2 regions of the Streptomyces sp. 5K101 genome follow, and region 2 is predicted to be linked to the other one. Evidence: riboswitches for the same ligand, from Rfam matches in the RefSeq annotation. Region 2 holds a riboswitch; the other holds the start of a gene.
What was found. Region 2 has a riboswitch for cyclic di-AMP ahead of ACLB9X_RS28920 (transglycosylase family protein). Riboswitches for the same ligand answer to the same signal wherever they lie in the genome.
Positions count from the first base shown of each region.

Region 1: another riboswitch for cyclic di-AMP. It lies ahead of ACLB9X_RS32040 (M23 family metallopeptidase); the one in region 2 lies ahead of ACLB9X_RS28920 (transglycosylase family protein).

Region 1 is NZ_JBKFFO010000031.1:9,858-17,387, reverse strand. It holds gene ACLB9X_RS32050 (HPr family phosphocarrier protein) at 27-308, shown strand; gene ACLB9X_RS32045 (GntR family transcriptional regulator) at 502-1,179, opposite strand; gene ACLB9X_RS32040 (M23 family metallopeptidase) at 1,434-2,201, opposite strand; cyclic di-AMP (ydaO/yuaA leader) riboswitch at 2,215-2,373, opposite strand; gene ACLB9X_RS32035 (M16 family metallopeptidase) at 2,607-3,995, opposite strand; gene ACLB9X_RS32030 (M16 family metallopeptidase) at 3,992-5,368, opposite strand; gene ACLB9X_RS32025 (DNA topoisomerase (ATP-hydrolyzing) subunit A) at 5,605-7,530, shown strand, end outside.
Region 2 is NZ_JBKFFO010000020.1:59,643-67,172, forward strand. It holds gene ACLB9X_RS28910 (cytochrome P450 family protein) at 1-1,209, shown strand, start outside; gene ACLB9X_RS28915 (transglycosylase family protein) at 1,352-2,308, shown strand; cyclic di-AMP (ydaO/yuaA leader) riboswitch at 2,579-2,752, shown strand; gene ACLB9X_RS28920 (transglycosylase family protein) at 2,756-3,430, shown strand; gene eno (phosphopyruvate hydratase) at 3,800-5,086, shown strand; gene ACLB9X_RS28930 (FtsB family cell division protein) at 5,167-5,640, shown strand; gene ACLB9X_RS28935 (DUF501 domain-containing protein) at 5,697-6,233, shown strand; gene ACLB9X_RS28940 (exopolyphosphatase) at 6,230-7,168, shown strand; gene ACLB9X_RS28945 (VOC family protein) at 7,175-7,530, opposite strand, start outside.

The DNA of each region.
Region 1 (7,530 bases), on a different contig from region 2:
CCCGTTGAGACTTGAAGGGCAACACCATGGCTGAGCGTCGCGTCAATGTCGGCTGGGCCGAGGGCCTGCACGCCCGCCCCGCTTCCATCTTCGTTCGTGCCGCGACGGCCTCCGGCGTCCCGGTGACGATCGCCAAGGCCGACGGCAACCCCGTCAACGCCGCGTCCATGCTGGCCGTGCTGGGCCTCGGTGCACAGGGCGGCGAGGAGATCGTGCTGGCCTCCGACGCGGACGGCGCCGACGTCGCGCTGGACCGCCTGGCCAAGCTCGTGACCGAGGGTCTCGACGAGCTGCCCGAGACAGTCTGACGCTCGACCGCCTGCCGGTGCTCCGGCCCGTACGGGGAAGCACCGGAGAACCACGGCGAAGCCGCGGCGTTCCACGACGGAACCCGCGGCTTTTCCATTCACACCTTCGCCCGATTATTCGGGCGAGCCGAAAACAGGGTCGGCTTCGGACAGGCCTTTCGAATAAGCCCCGCTCTTGTATACGGCTCGATTGTTAATTGCGGACGCTCGCAATGTTTACGGAATGTTGCGAAGTCCTCACCCGGTCCGAGCGTCGCAGCCGGTGCGCGGCCGCCGCCCTTTCCCCGTGGAGGGCCGTGAGCGCCCGGGCCCTTTCCACGTCCCCGCGCGCCACCGCGTCCACGATCGCGCCGTGCTCGGCCCAGCACTCGGCGGGCACGGCGGGCTGGTCGACGGCGTACATCCAGGCGATCTTGTGGCGCAGCTGGGTCAGCAGGGCCGTCAGCCCCGGGCTGCCACAGGCCTGCGCGAGCGTCTCGTGGAACCAGGCGCCCAGGGAGCGCAGGTCCTCGCCCTGACCGCGGCGCGCTCTCTCCTGACCGAGCCTCACCAGCCCGCGCAGCACCTTGAGATGGGCCTCGGTGCGTCGCTGGGCGGCACGGGCGGCGCCGAGCGGCTCCAGCAGCATGCGGATCTCCAGCAGGTCGGCCGCCTCCTGCTCGGTGGGCTCGGCGACATGCGCCCCGGCGTGGCGACGGGTGACGACGAAGCCCTCCGACTCCAAGGTCCGCAGCGCCTCGCGGACCGGGACGCGGGAGACCCCGTAGCGGCGCGCGAGGTTCTCCTCGGTGAGCCGGCTGCCCCGCTCGAATACACCGGAGACGATGTCGTCGCGGATCGCCGTGCATACAGAGTGCGCGGGAATGCGCATGTCCGAACCTCCGCCTTGATCCGCGCGAAACGCAGCCGATTGACTCGTGTCCGGTGACTCTATTCCAGTCCACGGGATTTTCCGATGGCCGACCGGAATTCATGGTTGTCTTTTGGCCGGAAACGACGTCATGCGATCGCCGGGTCGGGGGTAGGACTCTCGGCTCTGCGGCACGGACCCTCTCCGGCCGGGCGGTGCCGTGGACGCGCGGAGGCCCTCGGCGTGTGCCGGGGGCCTCCGCGGGGACGGTGAGGTCAGACGCTCACGCCGCGGGCGCGCAGGTATGCGACCGGGTTGATGTCGGAGCCGTAGTCCGGCGAGGTCCGGGCCTCGAAGTGGAGGTGCGGGCCGGTCGAGTTGCCGGTCGAGCCGGAGAGGCCGATCTGCTGGCCGGGCATCACGCGCTGGCCCACCGAGACGCTGATCGACGACAGGTGGCCGTACTGGGTGTACGTGCCGTCGTTCATGCGCAGCACGATGTTGTTGCCGTACGCGCCGCCCCAGCCCGCCTCGACGACGGTGCCGGCGCCCACGGCCACGACCGACGTGCCGAACGCGGCACGGAAGTCGACGCCGGAGTGGCTGCCGGAGGACCACAGGGATCCACCGGCCTGGTAACCGGTGGTCACGAACGAGCCGGCGACGGGCAGCTGGAAGGAGTTCAGGCGGCGGCGCTCGGCCTCACGGGCGGCGCGCTCCTTGGCCTCACGGGCCTCCTTCGCACGCGCCTCGGCCTTGCGCTTCGCCTCGGCCTTCGCCCGGGCCTCGGCGGCCGCCTCGGCGGCCTCCTGCTTCTGGGCGGCGGCCTGGTCGGCGATCTCGTCGGCGAGGGACCCCATGGAGACGATCTGGGTGAGGCCGGTGTCCTCGACGGAGGGCTCGGCGTCGGCGGCGAACGCCGGGGAGGCGAGGCTTCCGATGACGCCGGTGGTGGCCAGAGTCGCGACGCCGGCGATGTTCCGGCTCCTGCGCGTCAGACGGCTCGGGGCACGGTGCTTCCCGGTGGCACGGGTGAACGCCATGAAAAGGCTGGTCCTTTCCTTCCTTCTCGCCTACCGGGTTAGCTGACGGGTTCGGAGCAGGAAGGTCTCCTACGGGCCCCTCCGCGCGGGCGGAGGCGTCCGATTCACCCCAGGGGACTGGGTCCCCGGCTCCCCCGGCTCGCGCCTGTAGGGGACTCGGCGATGACTGTCCGATGCCGCGGGTGCGACGTGATCCAGGCGGACAGCCGGACCGACGCTAGGCAGGTCATCTGCCAATCACCAAACGGACAGCCGGTTTTGTAGCGCATGCCACAGGGCAGACAGGCCGTCTCTCCAACAAACCGGACATAGCGCGGAACCCCGGCAAACTCCATGAAGCCGGGGTTCCGTTGGGGACGCATCCCACCCGTTGTGCGCGCTCTGACTTGATGTGCGGCTTTCGAATCAGCCCGTGACGACCGTCACTTCACCGATGCCGAGCGCCCTGACCGGCGCCTCGATCTGCGCCGCGTCGCCGACCAGCACCGTGACCAGACGGTCCACGGGGAACGCGCTGACGACCGCGGCGGTCGCCTCCACCGTGCCTGTCGCGGCCAGGCGGGCGTACAACTGCGCCTGGTAGTCGTCCGGGAGGTGCTGCTCGACCTGGTCGGCGAGCGTGGCCGCGACCGACGCCGCGGTCTCGTACTTCAGAGGGGCCACGCCGACCAGGTTCTGCACGGCCACGTCGCGCTCGGCGTCGGTGAGCCCTTCCGCCGCCAGCGTGCGCAGCACCGTCCACAGGTCCTCCAGCGCGGGACCGGTGTTCGGCGTGTCCACGGAGCCGCTGATGGCCAGCATCGAGGCGCCCGAGCCGTCCGGGGCGGACAGCAGGACCTGGCCGAAGGCCCGTACGCCGTAGGTGTAGCCCTTCTCCTCGCGCAGGACGCGGTCGAGCCGGGAGGTCAGCGTGCCGCCCAGGCAGTAGGTGCCGAGCACCTGGGCGGGCCAGACGCTGTCGTGGCGGTCGGGGCCGGTACGGCCGATGAGCAGCTGCGTCTGCACGGCACCGGGGCGGTCGACGATGAACACCCGGCCGGTGTCGTCGGCCGTGATCGCCGGCACGGGGCGGGTGGCCGTCTTGTCGCCCGTCCAGGCACCGAGGGTGTCGGCAAGGACGGCGTCCACGTCGATCCCGGTGAGGTCGCCGACGATCACGACGGTCGACGTGGACGGCCGGACGTGCGCCTCGTAGAAGGCCCGGACGGCCGCGGAGTCGATCCTCGCCACCGTCTCCTCGGTGCCCTGACGCGGGCGGGACACCCGCAGGGCCGACGGGAATAGCTCCTTGGAGAGCTGCTTGGCCGCGCGGCGGGCGGGGTTGGCCGTCTCGTGCGGGATCTCGTCGAGGCGGTTGCGGACCAGCCGGTCGACCTCGCCCGCGGCGAAGGCGGGGGCGCGCAGGGCGTCGGCGAGCAGGCCGAGGCCCTTGGGCAGCCGGGAGGCGGGGATCTCCAGGGAGACGCGGACACCGGGGTGGTCGGCGAGCGAGTCGAGCGTGGCGCCGCAGCGCTCCAGCTCGGCGGCGAACTCCTCGGCACTGTGCTTGTCGGTGCCCTCCGACAGGGCGCGGGCCATGATCGTGGCGACGCCGTCGAAACCCTCGGGCTCCGCCTCCAGGGGCGCGCCGAGGAGGATCTCGACGGCGACGACCTTCTGGCCGGGGCGGTCGCAGCGAAGCACGGTCAGCCCGTTGTCCAGGGTGCCGCGCTCGGGGGCCGGGAAGGCCCAGGGCCGGGCGGTGCCGGGCGTGGGCTGCGGGTGAAAGTCCATGGTCACGGCAGCGTCGCTCACTGGTCCGCCCCCTTGTGCTCGTCGTTCTCGTCGGACGCCGCGGCCTCGTCGCTCACGTCGCTGTCGTCGGCGGAGATGGGCTCGTAGACCAGGACGGCCCTGTTGCGCGGGTGCAGCCTGGCCTTGGCGACCGCCTGCACCTCCTCGGCGGTCACGGCGAGGACGCGCTGCACGGCGGTCAGCGCCAGCTGCGGGTCGCCGAACAGGACGGCGTAACGGCACAGTTCGTCGGCGCGGCCGGCAACGGTGCCGAGCCGGTCGAGCCATTCACGCTCCAGCTGAGCCTGCGCGCGCTCCATCTCCTCGGGCGTCGGGCCCTCGGCCGCGAACCGCGCGAGCTCCTCGTCGACGGCCGCCTCGATCTTCGGGACCTCGACGCCGCCCGACGTCTTCACGTCCAGCCAGCCGAGCGACGGGGCACCGGCCAGGCGCAGCAGCCCGAATCCGGCGGCGACGGCCGTCTGATCGCGGCGCACCAGGCGGTTGTGCAGTCGTGAGGACTCGCCGCCGCCGAGGACGGTGAGCGCCAGGTCGGCCGCGTCGCACTCGCGGGTGCCGTCGTGCGGGAGGCGGTAGGCGGCCATCAGGGCGCGGGCGGGCACCTCCTCGACGATCTCCTCGCGCAGCTGCTCCCCGATGACGTCGGGCAGGGATCCGTCGCGCGGCGGCTGCTTGCCGTCGTGGGACGGGATGGAGCCGAAGTACTTCTCGATCCAGGCGAGCGTCTGCTGGGGATCGATGTCGCCGACGACCGACAGCACCGCGTTGTTCGGTGCGTAGTAGGTGCGGAAGAAGGCGCGGGCGTCCTCGAGGGTCGCCGCGTCGAGATCGGCCATCGAGCCGATCGGCGTGTGGTGGTACGGGTGGCCCTCGGGGTAGGCGAGGGCGGTCAGCCTCTCGAACGCCGTGCCGTACGGCACGTTGTCGTAGCGCTGGCGGCGCTCGTTCTTGACGACGTCGCGCTGGTTCTCCATGGACTCGTCGTCGAGCGCGGCGAGCAGCGAGCCCATGCGGTCGGCCTCCAGCCAGAGCGCCAGCTCCAGCTGGTGGGCGGGCATGGTCTCGAAGTAGTTGGTCCGCTCGAAGCTGGTCGTGCCGTTCAGCGAGCCGCCGGCGCCCTGGACGAGCTCGAAGTGGCCGTTCCCCTTCACCTGGGCCGAGCCCTGGAACATGAGGTGCTCGAAGAGGTGGGCGAGTCCTGTACGGCCCTTGACCTCGTGGCGGGAGCCGACGTCGTACCAGAGGCAGACCGCGGCGACCGGGGTCAGATGGTCCTCCGAGAGCACGACGCGCAGGCCGTTGGCCAGGCGGTGCTCGGTCGCTGTCAGGCCGCCGGAGTCGGCCTGAGCTGTGGCCGTGTGACCCATGGGCATGTACGTCCCTTCGATCGCGATGCTGGATGTGCTGCCAGACCTGCCACTGTATGCAAGCGTGCTGACACCTGGCGAAGTTCCAGGCCGCCGGTCGGCGTTGTTCCCCCGCTCGTGGCGGACGTGGCTGCGGGGCCGCCGCGGGCCCTGTGCCCGGGTCGCGGTCCGCGTTGTCAGTGGAACGGTCCACAATGGTCGGCGTCAGATCCATCCTGGTACGTGAAGGAGCAGCAGCCGCGATGGCCCGCCGCAGCACGAAGACCCCACCGCCGGACGATTTCGAGGAGAGGATCCTCGACATCGACGTCGTGGACGAAATGCAGGGCTCCTTCCTCGAGTACGCGTACTCGGTGATCTACTCCCGCGCCCTGCCCGACGCCCGCGACGGCATGAAGCCGGTGCACCGCCGCATCGTGTACCAGATGAACGAGATGGGCCTGCGCCCCGACCGCGGCTACGTGAAGTGCGCCCGCGTCGTCGGCGAGGTCATGGGCAAGCTGCACCCGCACGGTGACGCGTCGATCTACGACGCCCTGGTGCGCATGGCGCAGCCGTTCTCGATGCGCCTGCCGCTCGTCGACGGCCACGGGAACTTCGGCTCGCTGGGCAACGACGACCCGCCGGCCGCCATGCGGTACACCGAGTGCCGCATGGCGGACGCCACCAGCCTGATGACGGAGTCGATCGACGAGGACACCGTCGACTTCCAGTCGAACTACGACGGCCAGGAGCAGGAGCCGGTCGCCCTCCCCGCCGCCTACCCGAACCTCCTGGTCAACGGGGCGTCCGGCATCGCGGTCGGCATGGCGACCAACATGCCCCCGCACAATCTGGGCGAGGTCGTCGCGGCGGCCCGGCACTTGATCAGATATCCCCACGCCGACCTCGACGCGCTGATGCGCCATGTGCCCGGCCCCGACCTGCCGACCGGCGGCCGTATCGTCGGCCTCAGCGGGATCAGGGACGCCTACGAGACCGGCCGGGGCACGTTCAAGATCCGCGCCACCGTGTCCGTCGAGACGGTCCCCGCCCGCCGCAAGGGTCTGGTCGTCACCGAGCTGCCCTTCTCGGTCGGTCCCGAGAAGGTCGTCTCCAAGATCAAGGATCTGGTCTCGGCGAAGAAGCTGCAGGGCATCGCCGACGTCAAGGACCTCACGGACCGGCAGCACGGCCTGCGCCTGGTCATCGAGGTCAAGAACGGCTTCATTCCGGAGGCCGTCCTGGAGCAGCTGTACAAGCTGACGCCCATGGAGGAGTCCTTCGGCATCAACAACGTGGCGCTGGTGGACGGCCAGCCGCTCACGCTGGGACTGAAGGAGCTGCTGGAGGTCTACCTGGACCACCGGTTCGACGTGGTGCGCCGGCGCAGCGAGTTCCGCCGCACCAAGCGCCGCGACCGGCTCCACCTGGTAGAGGGACTGCTCGTCGCCCTGCTCGACATCGACGAGGTCATCCGCCTCATCCGCTCCAGCGACAACTCCGCCCAGGCCAAGGAGCGCCTGATCGAGCACTTCTCGCTGAGCGAGATCCAGACGCAGTACATCCTCGACACTCCGCTGCGGCGCCTGACCAGGTTCGACCGGATCGAGCTCGAGAGCGAGCGCGACCGGCTCAACAGCGAGATCGAGGAGCTCACCCGGATCCTGGAGTCGGACGCCGAGCTGCGCAAGCTGGTCTCCGCCGAACTGGCCGCGGTGGCCAAGAAGTTCGGCACCCCACGGCGCACGGTGCTGCTGGAGTCCGCGGGCGCGCCCGCGCCCGCCGCGTCGCTCCAGGTCGCGGACGACCCGTGCCGCGTACTGCTGTCCTCCACGGGCCTGCTGGCGCGCACCGCCACCGGTGAGCCGCTGGTGGACCACGGCACCAAGCGCACCAAGCACGACGTGATCGTCTCGGCGGTGCTCACGACGCAGCGCGGCGAGGTGGGTGCGGTGACGTCGGCCGGACGGCTGCTGCGCCTGTCCGTGATCGACCTCCCGCAGCTGCCGGACACGGCGTCCGATCCCAACCTGGCGGGCGGCGCGCCGGTCGCGGAGTTCCTGACCCTGGAGGCGGACGAGCAGATCGTCTGTCTCACCACGATGGACGAGGCCTCGCCGGGCCTCGCGCTGGGCACGGCACAGGGCGTGGTCAAGCGGGTGGTGCCCGACTATCCGTCCAACAAG
Region 2 (7,530 bases):
CCGTACCCCGCCTACGCGTGGCTGCGCGAGCACTCTCCCGTGCACCGCACGGCGCTGCCCTCCGGGGTGGAGGCGTGGCTGGTGACCCGGTACGCGGACGCGAAGCAGGCGCTCGCGGACCAGCGGCTGTCCAAGAATCCGGCGCACCACGACGAGCCCGCGCACGCCAAGGGCAAGACCGGTATCCCCGGTGAGCGCAAGGCCGAGCTGATGACGCATCTGCTCAACATCGACCCGCCGGACCACACCCGGCTGCGCCGCCTCGTCTCCAAGGCGTTCACACCGCGCCGGGTCGCGGAGTTCGCCCCGCGGGTGCAGGAGCTGACGGACCGGCTCATCGACGACATCGTGGAAAAACAGCACAGCGCCGCGAAGGGTGAGGCGGACCTCATCCACGAGTTCGCGTTCCCCCTCCCCATCTACGCCATCTGCGACATGCTCGGCGTTCCCCGCGAGGACCAGGACGACTTCCGCGACTGGGCCGGCATGATGATCCGACACGGAGGCGGCCCGCGCGGCGGAGTGGCCCGTTCCGTGAAGAAGATGCGCGGCTATCTCGCCGAGCTGATCCACCGCAAGCGCGAGCAGCCGGGAGAGGACCTCATCTCCGGGCTCATCAAGGCGTCGGACCACGGGGAGCACCTGACCGAGAACGAGGCCGCCGCGATGGCGTTCATCCTTCTCTTCGCGGGCTTCGAGACGACGGTCAACCTCATCGGCAACGGCGTGTACGCCCTGCTGCGCAACCCCGCGCAGCGCGAGCGCCTGCAGACCTCGCTCGCCGCCGGCGAGAGCGCGCTGCTGGAGACCGGCGTGGAGGAACTCCTGCGCTACGACGGCCCCGTGGAGCTCGCGACCTGGCGGTTCGCCACCGAGGCGCTGGAGATCGGCGGGCAGCGGATCGCCGCCGGCGACCCCGTGCTCGTCGTGCTCGCGGCCGCCGACCGCGACCCGGAGCGGTTCACCGAGCCCGACACCCTCGACCTGTCCCGGCGCGACAACCAGCACCTGGGATACGGGCACGGCATCCACTACTGCCTCGGCGCCCCGCTCGCCCGGCTCGAAGGGCAGACGGCGATCGCGACCCTGCTCAGGAGGATGCCGGACTTGCGTCTTGCGGGCGATCCGGCCGATTTGCGGTGGCGTGGGGGACTCATCATGCGCGGATTGCGCACTCTGCCCGTTGAGTTCACCCTCACCAAGAGCTGACGCAACGTCAATTCTGTGACTTTTACGTGATCTGCGCTGCATCGACTTGTGACTCACGTTCGATTGCGGCTACGTTCACCGTCGACTCGGCAGGCATCAGCAGGCCGCACAGTCCCCAGTAGTCACGCGAAAGGCACACCGCATGCGCTCCGGGAACGGACGTCACCGCCGCCCCCGTCAGGCTCCGGCCATCGTCGTCGCGGCAGGGGTGACCGGATCCGCCATCGCGATCCCCCTGCTCGGCGCGGGCTCCGCCTCCGCGGCCGACGCGGCCACCTGGGACCGCGTCGCCGAATGCGAGAGCGGCGGCATGTGGAGCGCCGACCTCGGCAACGGCTTCTACGGCGGGCTGCAGCTCTCGCAGCAGACGTGGGAGGAGTTCGGCGGCACGGCGTACGCGCCGAGCGCCGACCTGGCGAGCCGTTCGCAGCAGATCGCGGTCGCGGAGAAGGTGCTGGACGCGCAGGGGCCGGACGCCTGGCAGGCGTGCGCCCCGATCGCGGGCCTGACCAACGACGACGCCTCGACCGGCGTCGACCCCGGTGACCTCCTGCCCCTGCCGGACGCGAGCCCGGGGGCGGGTGCCGTCACCGTCCCCGGCATGACGCCCGAAGCCACCCCTGACGCGAGCGCGCCGGCCGGCTCCGGTGACACGGCCGCCGAGGCCCCGGCCGAGCCGGACGCCTCGCAGGACCCCGCCGCCCCGGACGCGTCCACGGCGCCCACGCCCGCGGACGGCGACGTGTCGCCGTCGGCCGGTTCGGACGGCGTCGAGGCGACCGACCCCACGACCGGCACCGGCAGGCACCGCGGCGAGCCCGCCCCCGACGACGCCGAAACGGGCATCACGGATAAAGAGCGCGAAAGCGGTCGTCATGCCTCGCGAGGTGACGCGTCGGCACGTGACGGGGCAACAGAGGGCGTGGCCGACGGTACGTACACCGTCCAGCCGGGAGACAGTCTGTGGGCCATCGCCGACGAGCGCGAGGTGCCCGGCGGGTGGAGCGCCCTCTATGAGGCGAACGAGGCGAACGTGGGTGCCGACCCCGACCTTATCCTCCCCGGTCAGAGCCTCGATCTCGGCGTGAACAGCCAATAGTTCGGGCGGCAATTCGCCGACATTTGTCCGATCTGCGCAAGTGAGACAAGGGTCTCTTTGCTGCAACTGGCGAGCGGCATCCAGCAAATTCGCCCAAGCCGTGCCCGACCTGCGCAAACGCCTCCCAAGTGAAGGGCGGTTCGGGCGATTTCTCCCCGATGTTCGTCTTTGAACATCGGGGAGCGGTGTGTTTACGGTCTGAACCGCTCGCCATCGCGGGCACCGTCGACCGTCACGCCGAATCCTGCCGTCGGTCGGGGGGAACAGTCGTCGCTCAGTGCGCCGAAGGCAGGAGCGGGGGACCCAAGGTAGGTGCCGGTCCCGGCCGTCGAGCACGACGGCCGTGAACGGCTTGGGGTGGAGCCGCGCGCAACGACGCGCGGCCGGGCAACTCTTCCGGCCCGAACCCGACAGCTCACCTCGCAGGCGTCGGTGAGGAGAAGCTCCATGCTGCGTTCCGGCAAGGCCACGCACCGCCGCTCGACCGTTGTCCGTCGGACGGTTCGTCTCGCCACGCTCGCCGGCGTCGCCGGTGCCGCCATCGCGGCCCCGATGCTCGGCGCCACTGCGGCGTCCGCCGCCACCGCCTCCGAGTGGGACGCGGTCGCCCAGTGCGAGTCCGGTGGCAACTGGTCCATCAACACCGGCAACGGCTACTACGGCGGCCTGCAGTTCTCCGCCTCCACCTGGGCGGCCTACGGCGGCACCGCCTACGCCCCGTCCGCCGACCAGGCCTCCAAGTCCCAGCAGATCGCGATAGCCGAGAAGGTCCTCGCCGGCCAGGGCAAGGGCGCCTGGCCGAGCTGTGGCGTGGGCCTCTCCAGCACCCCCTACAACGGTGGCTCCGCCGAGCCGGCGCAGCCCGCCGCCGAGCCGGCCGAGAAGCGCGCCGAGGCCCCGACCACCCGCTCCGAGCGCGCCGAGGCCCCCGCGCCGCAGAAGACCGCGGCGACCTTCAAGAAGGGTGAGGGCGAGTACAAGGTCAAGCCCGGGGACACCCTGGGCAAGATCGCCGAGGCCGAGAAGGTCAAGGGCGGCTGGAAGAAGCTGTTCGACCTCAACAAGGACATCATCGAGGACGCCGATGTCATCCACCCGGGCCAGCAGCTCCACCTGAGCTGACCCGCCCGCCGTCCGCGGGCCCGCGCACCGTCCGGGCCCGTACCGTCCGCCGCCTCAGCGCTGACGGGTTCCGAGCACCCCGGTCCGGCGCTGCTTCCCCCGTAAGCGCCGGGCCGGGGTTCGGTCGTGAAGGGCTCGCGAAGGGCCCCTCAGGGTCTTGCCAAGGGCTCCGCACAGCCCTGCCGAGGTGCCGCGCAGCGCCTTACCTACGGGTAGCTTGGGGGTCTTTTGTCCGGCACGCCCAGCGTTCATGCCCTTTTTCGTCCCACGGGGCGGGCATCGGCCGGCCTTTGCCCCCGAGACGGTTAGGCTCTTGTCGCAAGGCCAAGCAGACCTCTGCACATATCTCGCGTCACATCCCAGAAGGAGATGCTCGTGCCGTCCATCGACGTCGTCGTAGCCCGGGAAATCCTGGACTCCCGAGGCAACCCCACGGTCGAGGTCGAGGTTGGCCTCGACGACGGCAGCACGGGTCGTGCTGCTGTTCCGTCCGGCGCCTCCACCGGTGCGTTCGAGGCCATTGAGCTCCGCGACGGTGACCAGAACCGCTACCAGGGCAAGGGCGTCGAGAAGGCCGTCCTCGCCGTCATCGAGCAGATCGGCCCGGAGCTCGTCGGCTACGACGCCACCGAGCAGCGCCTGATCGACCAGGCGATGTTCGACCTGGACGCCACCGACAACAAGGCGTCGCTCGGCGCCAACGCCATCCTCGGCGTCTCCCTCGCCGTCGCGCACGCCGCCTCCGAGGCGTCCGACCTGCCGCTCTTCCGCTACCTGGGCGGCCCGAACGCGCACCTGCTGCCCGTTCCGATGATGAACATCCTGAACGGCGGCTCGCACGCCGACTCCAACGTGGACATCCAGGAGTTCATGATCGCGCCGATCGGTGCGGAGTCCTTCTCCGAGGCCCTGCGCTGGGGCACCGAGGTCTACCACACCCTCAAGAAGGTGCTGAAGACCAAGGGCCTGTCCACCGGCCTCGGCGACGAGGGCGGCTTCGCGCCGAACCTCGACTCCAACCGCGCCGCCCTCGACCTCATCCTCGAGGCCATCAAGGAGGCCGGCTACGCCCCGGGCAAGGACATCGCGCTCGCGCTGGACGTCGCCGCGTCCGAGTTCTACAAGGACGGCGTGTACGAGTTCGAGGGCAAGGCCCGCTCGGCCGCCGAGATGACCGAGTACTACGAGGAGCTCGTCGCCTCCTACCCACTGGTCTCCATCGAGGACCCGCTGTTCGAGGACGACTGGGCCGGCTGGAAGGTCATCACCGACAAGCTCGGCTCCAAGGTCCAGCTCGTCGGCGACGACCTGTTCGTCACCAACCCGGAGCGCCTGGCCCGCGGCATCGAGGAGGGCACCGCCAACGCCCTGCTCGTCAAGGTCAACCAGATCGGTTCGCTGACCGAGACCCTGGACGCCGTCGAGCTCGCCCAGCGCAACGGCTTCAAGTGCATGATGTCCCACCGCTCCGGCGAGACCGAGGACGTCACCATCGCCGACCTGGCCGTCGCCACCAACTGCGGCCAGATCAAGACCGGCGCCCCGGCCCGCTCCGAGCGCGTCGCCAAGTACAACCAGCTGCTGCGCATCGAGGAGATCCTCGACGACGCCGCGGTGTACGCCGGCCGCTCCGCGTTCCCGCGCTTCAAGGGCTGACGCCCCCGCCTCCGTACGTCCCCGGCCCCGGTCCCGTACCGTGTCCGGGGACGTACGCGTGTGAAGGGGAGGCGAGAGGGATGGCACGCAGGCCGGAACCGGAGCGGTTCTCCACCGCGACCAGACTGCGGCTGCTCGGCGAGCAGACGGCCGCCCGCGTCTACCGGTCGCAGAGCCGCCGCCAGGCCCGCCGCTCCCGGCTCACCGGCCGGGCCGCGTTCCTCGCCCTGGTCGTCTGCTCCCTGGTGGTCGCCCTCGCCTACCCGATGCGTCAGTACGTCTCCCAGCGCGCCGAGATCGCCGAGCAGGAACGCCGGATGGCCGACGCCCGCGAGCAGGTCGAGAGGCTCCGGGACGAGAAGGCGCGCCTCCAGGACGACATGTACATCCGGCGCCTCGCCCGTGATCACCTGCACTACGTGCTCCCGGGCGAGACCGGCTACACGGTGATCGACCCCGAGACCGCCGAGGAACGCCGCGAGGACGAGGGTGCGGCGGACCGGCCCTGGTACTCGAACGTGTGGAACGGCGTGGACCGCGCCGACCGCACGTAGCCCCCCGACAGCGAACCCAGCAGCGAACCCGTAGCGAACACAGCAGCAAGGCAGGCATGGAAACCCCTCCTCCCACCACCGAGCACACCGAGCCGACCGACGCGGACATCACCGCGTTCGAGCAGCAGCTCGGCCGGCCGCCGCGCGGGCTGCGCGCCATCGCGCACCGCTGCCCCTGCGGGCAGCCCGATGTCGTCGAGACCTCGCCCCGTCTTCCGGACGGGACGCCCTTCCCCACGCTGTACTACCTGACCTGCCCGCGCGCCGCGTCCGCGATCGGCACGCTGGAAGCCAACGGCGTCATGAAGGAGATGCAGGCCCGGCTGGCCACGGACCCCGAGCTGGCCGCCGCCTACCGCGCCGCGCACGAGGACTACATCGCGCGCCGCGACGCGATCGAGGTGCTGCAGGGTTTCCCCAGCGCGGGCGGCATGCCCGACCGGGTCAAGTGTCTGCACGTCCTGGTCGGCCACTCGCTCGCGGCGGGCCCCGGCGTGAACCCGCTGGGGGACGAGGCGATCGCGATGCTGCCCGAGTGGTGGCGCAAGGGCCCGTGCGTGACCGGGCGCGTCACGGAGGAGGACGACCAGTGACCCGCGTCGCCGCCATCGACTGCGGCACCAACTCCATCCGGCTCCTCGTCGCCGACGTCGACCCGGAGTCCGGCAGCCTGGTCGACCTCGACCGGCGGATGATCATCGTCCGGCTGGGGCAGGGTGTCGACCGCACCGGCCGGCTCGCCCCCGAGGCACTGGAGCGGACGTTCGCGGCCTGCCGCGAGTACGCCGCCGTCATCAAGGAGCTCGGCGCCGAGACCGTACGCTTCGTCGCCACGTCCGCCTCCCGGGACGCCGAGAACCGCGACGACTTCGTCCGCGGCGTCCTCGACATCCTCGGCGTCGAGCCGGAGGTCATCACCGGCGACCAGGAGGCCGAGTTCTCCTTCACCGGCGCCACCCGCTCGCTCGCCGGGCGCACCGACCTGGACAAGCCGTACCTCGTCGTCGACATCGGCGGGGGTTCGACCGAGTTCGTGGTCGGCGAGGAGCATGCGCGCGCCGCCCGGTCGGTCGACATCGGCTGCGTACGGATGACGGAGCGGCACGCGCCGAGCAGCCCCGCCACGCCCGAGCAGATCGCGGCGATCCGCGCCGACATCGAGGCCGCGCTGGACCTCGCGGCACAGACCGTCCCGATCGACGAGGCCCGCACCCTGGTCGGCCTCGCCGGCTCCGTGACCACGGTGGCCGGGATCGCCCTCGGCCTCGACACCTACGACTCGGCCCGGATCCACCACTCGCGGATCTCCTACGAGCAGGTCGAGGAGGTCACGACGATGCTGCTGAACGCGACGCACGACGAGCGCGCGGCGATCGGCGTGATGCACCCCGGCCGGGTCGACGTCATCCAGGCCGGGGCGCTCGTCCTGCTCACGATCATGCAGCGCATCGGCGCGCGCGAGGTCGTCGTCAGCGAGCACGACATCCTCGACGGCATCGCCTACAAGGCGGCCGAAGGCTGGTTCTGAGGTGTCTCAGGCCGGCGGGGCGGGGGTCAGCACGACGAACTCCGCCCCCGCAGGGTCGTTGCACACCGCCAGCCGGCCGACGCCCTCCGCGTCCTCCGGGCCCATCGAGACCGACCCGCCGTTCTCCCGTACGACGGCGACCGTGGCGTCGCAGTCCACCGAGCCGAAGACGGGGTGCCAGTACGGCTTCGCGTCCCCCGACTCGAACATGCCGGGTACGGCCATGAGGCCGCCGAACATCCGCTCCGGCGGATGGTCCTTCGGGGTCAGCAACGTGTACGTGCCGCCCCCGCCGCCCGGGAGTTCCATGTCCTGCCCGCTCCAGCCGAAGACCGTGCCGTAGAAGGTCTGGGCGGCCGTCG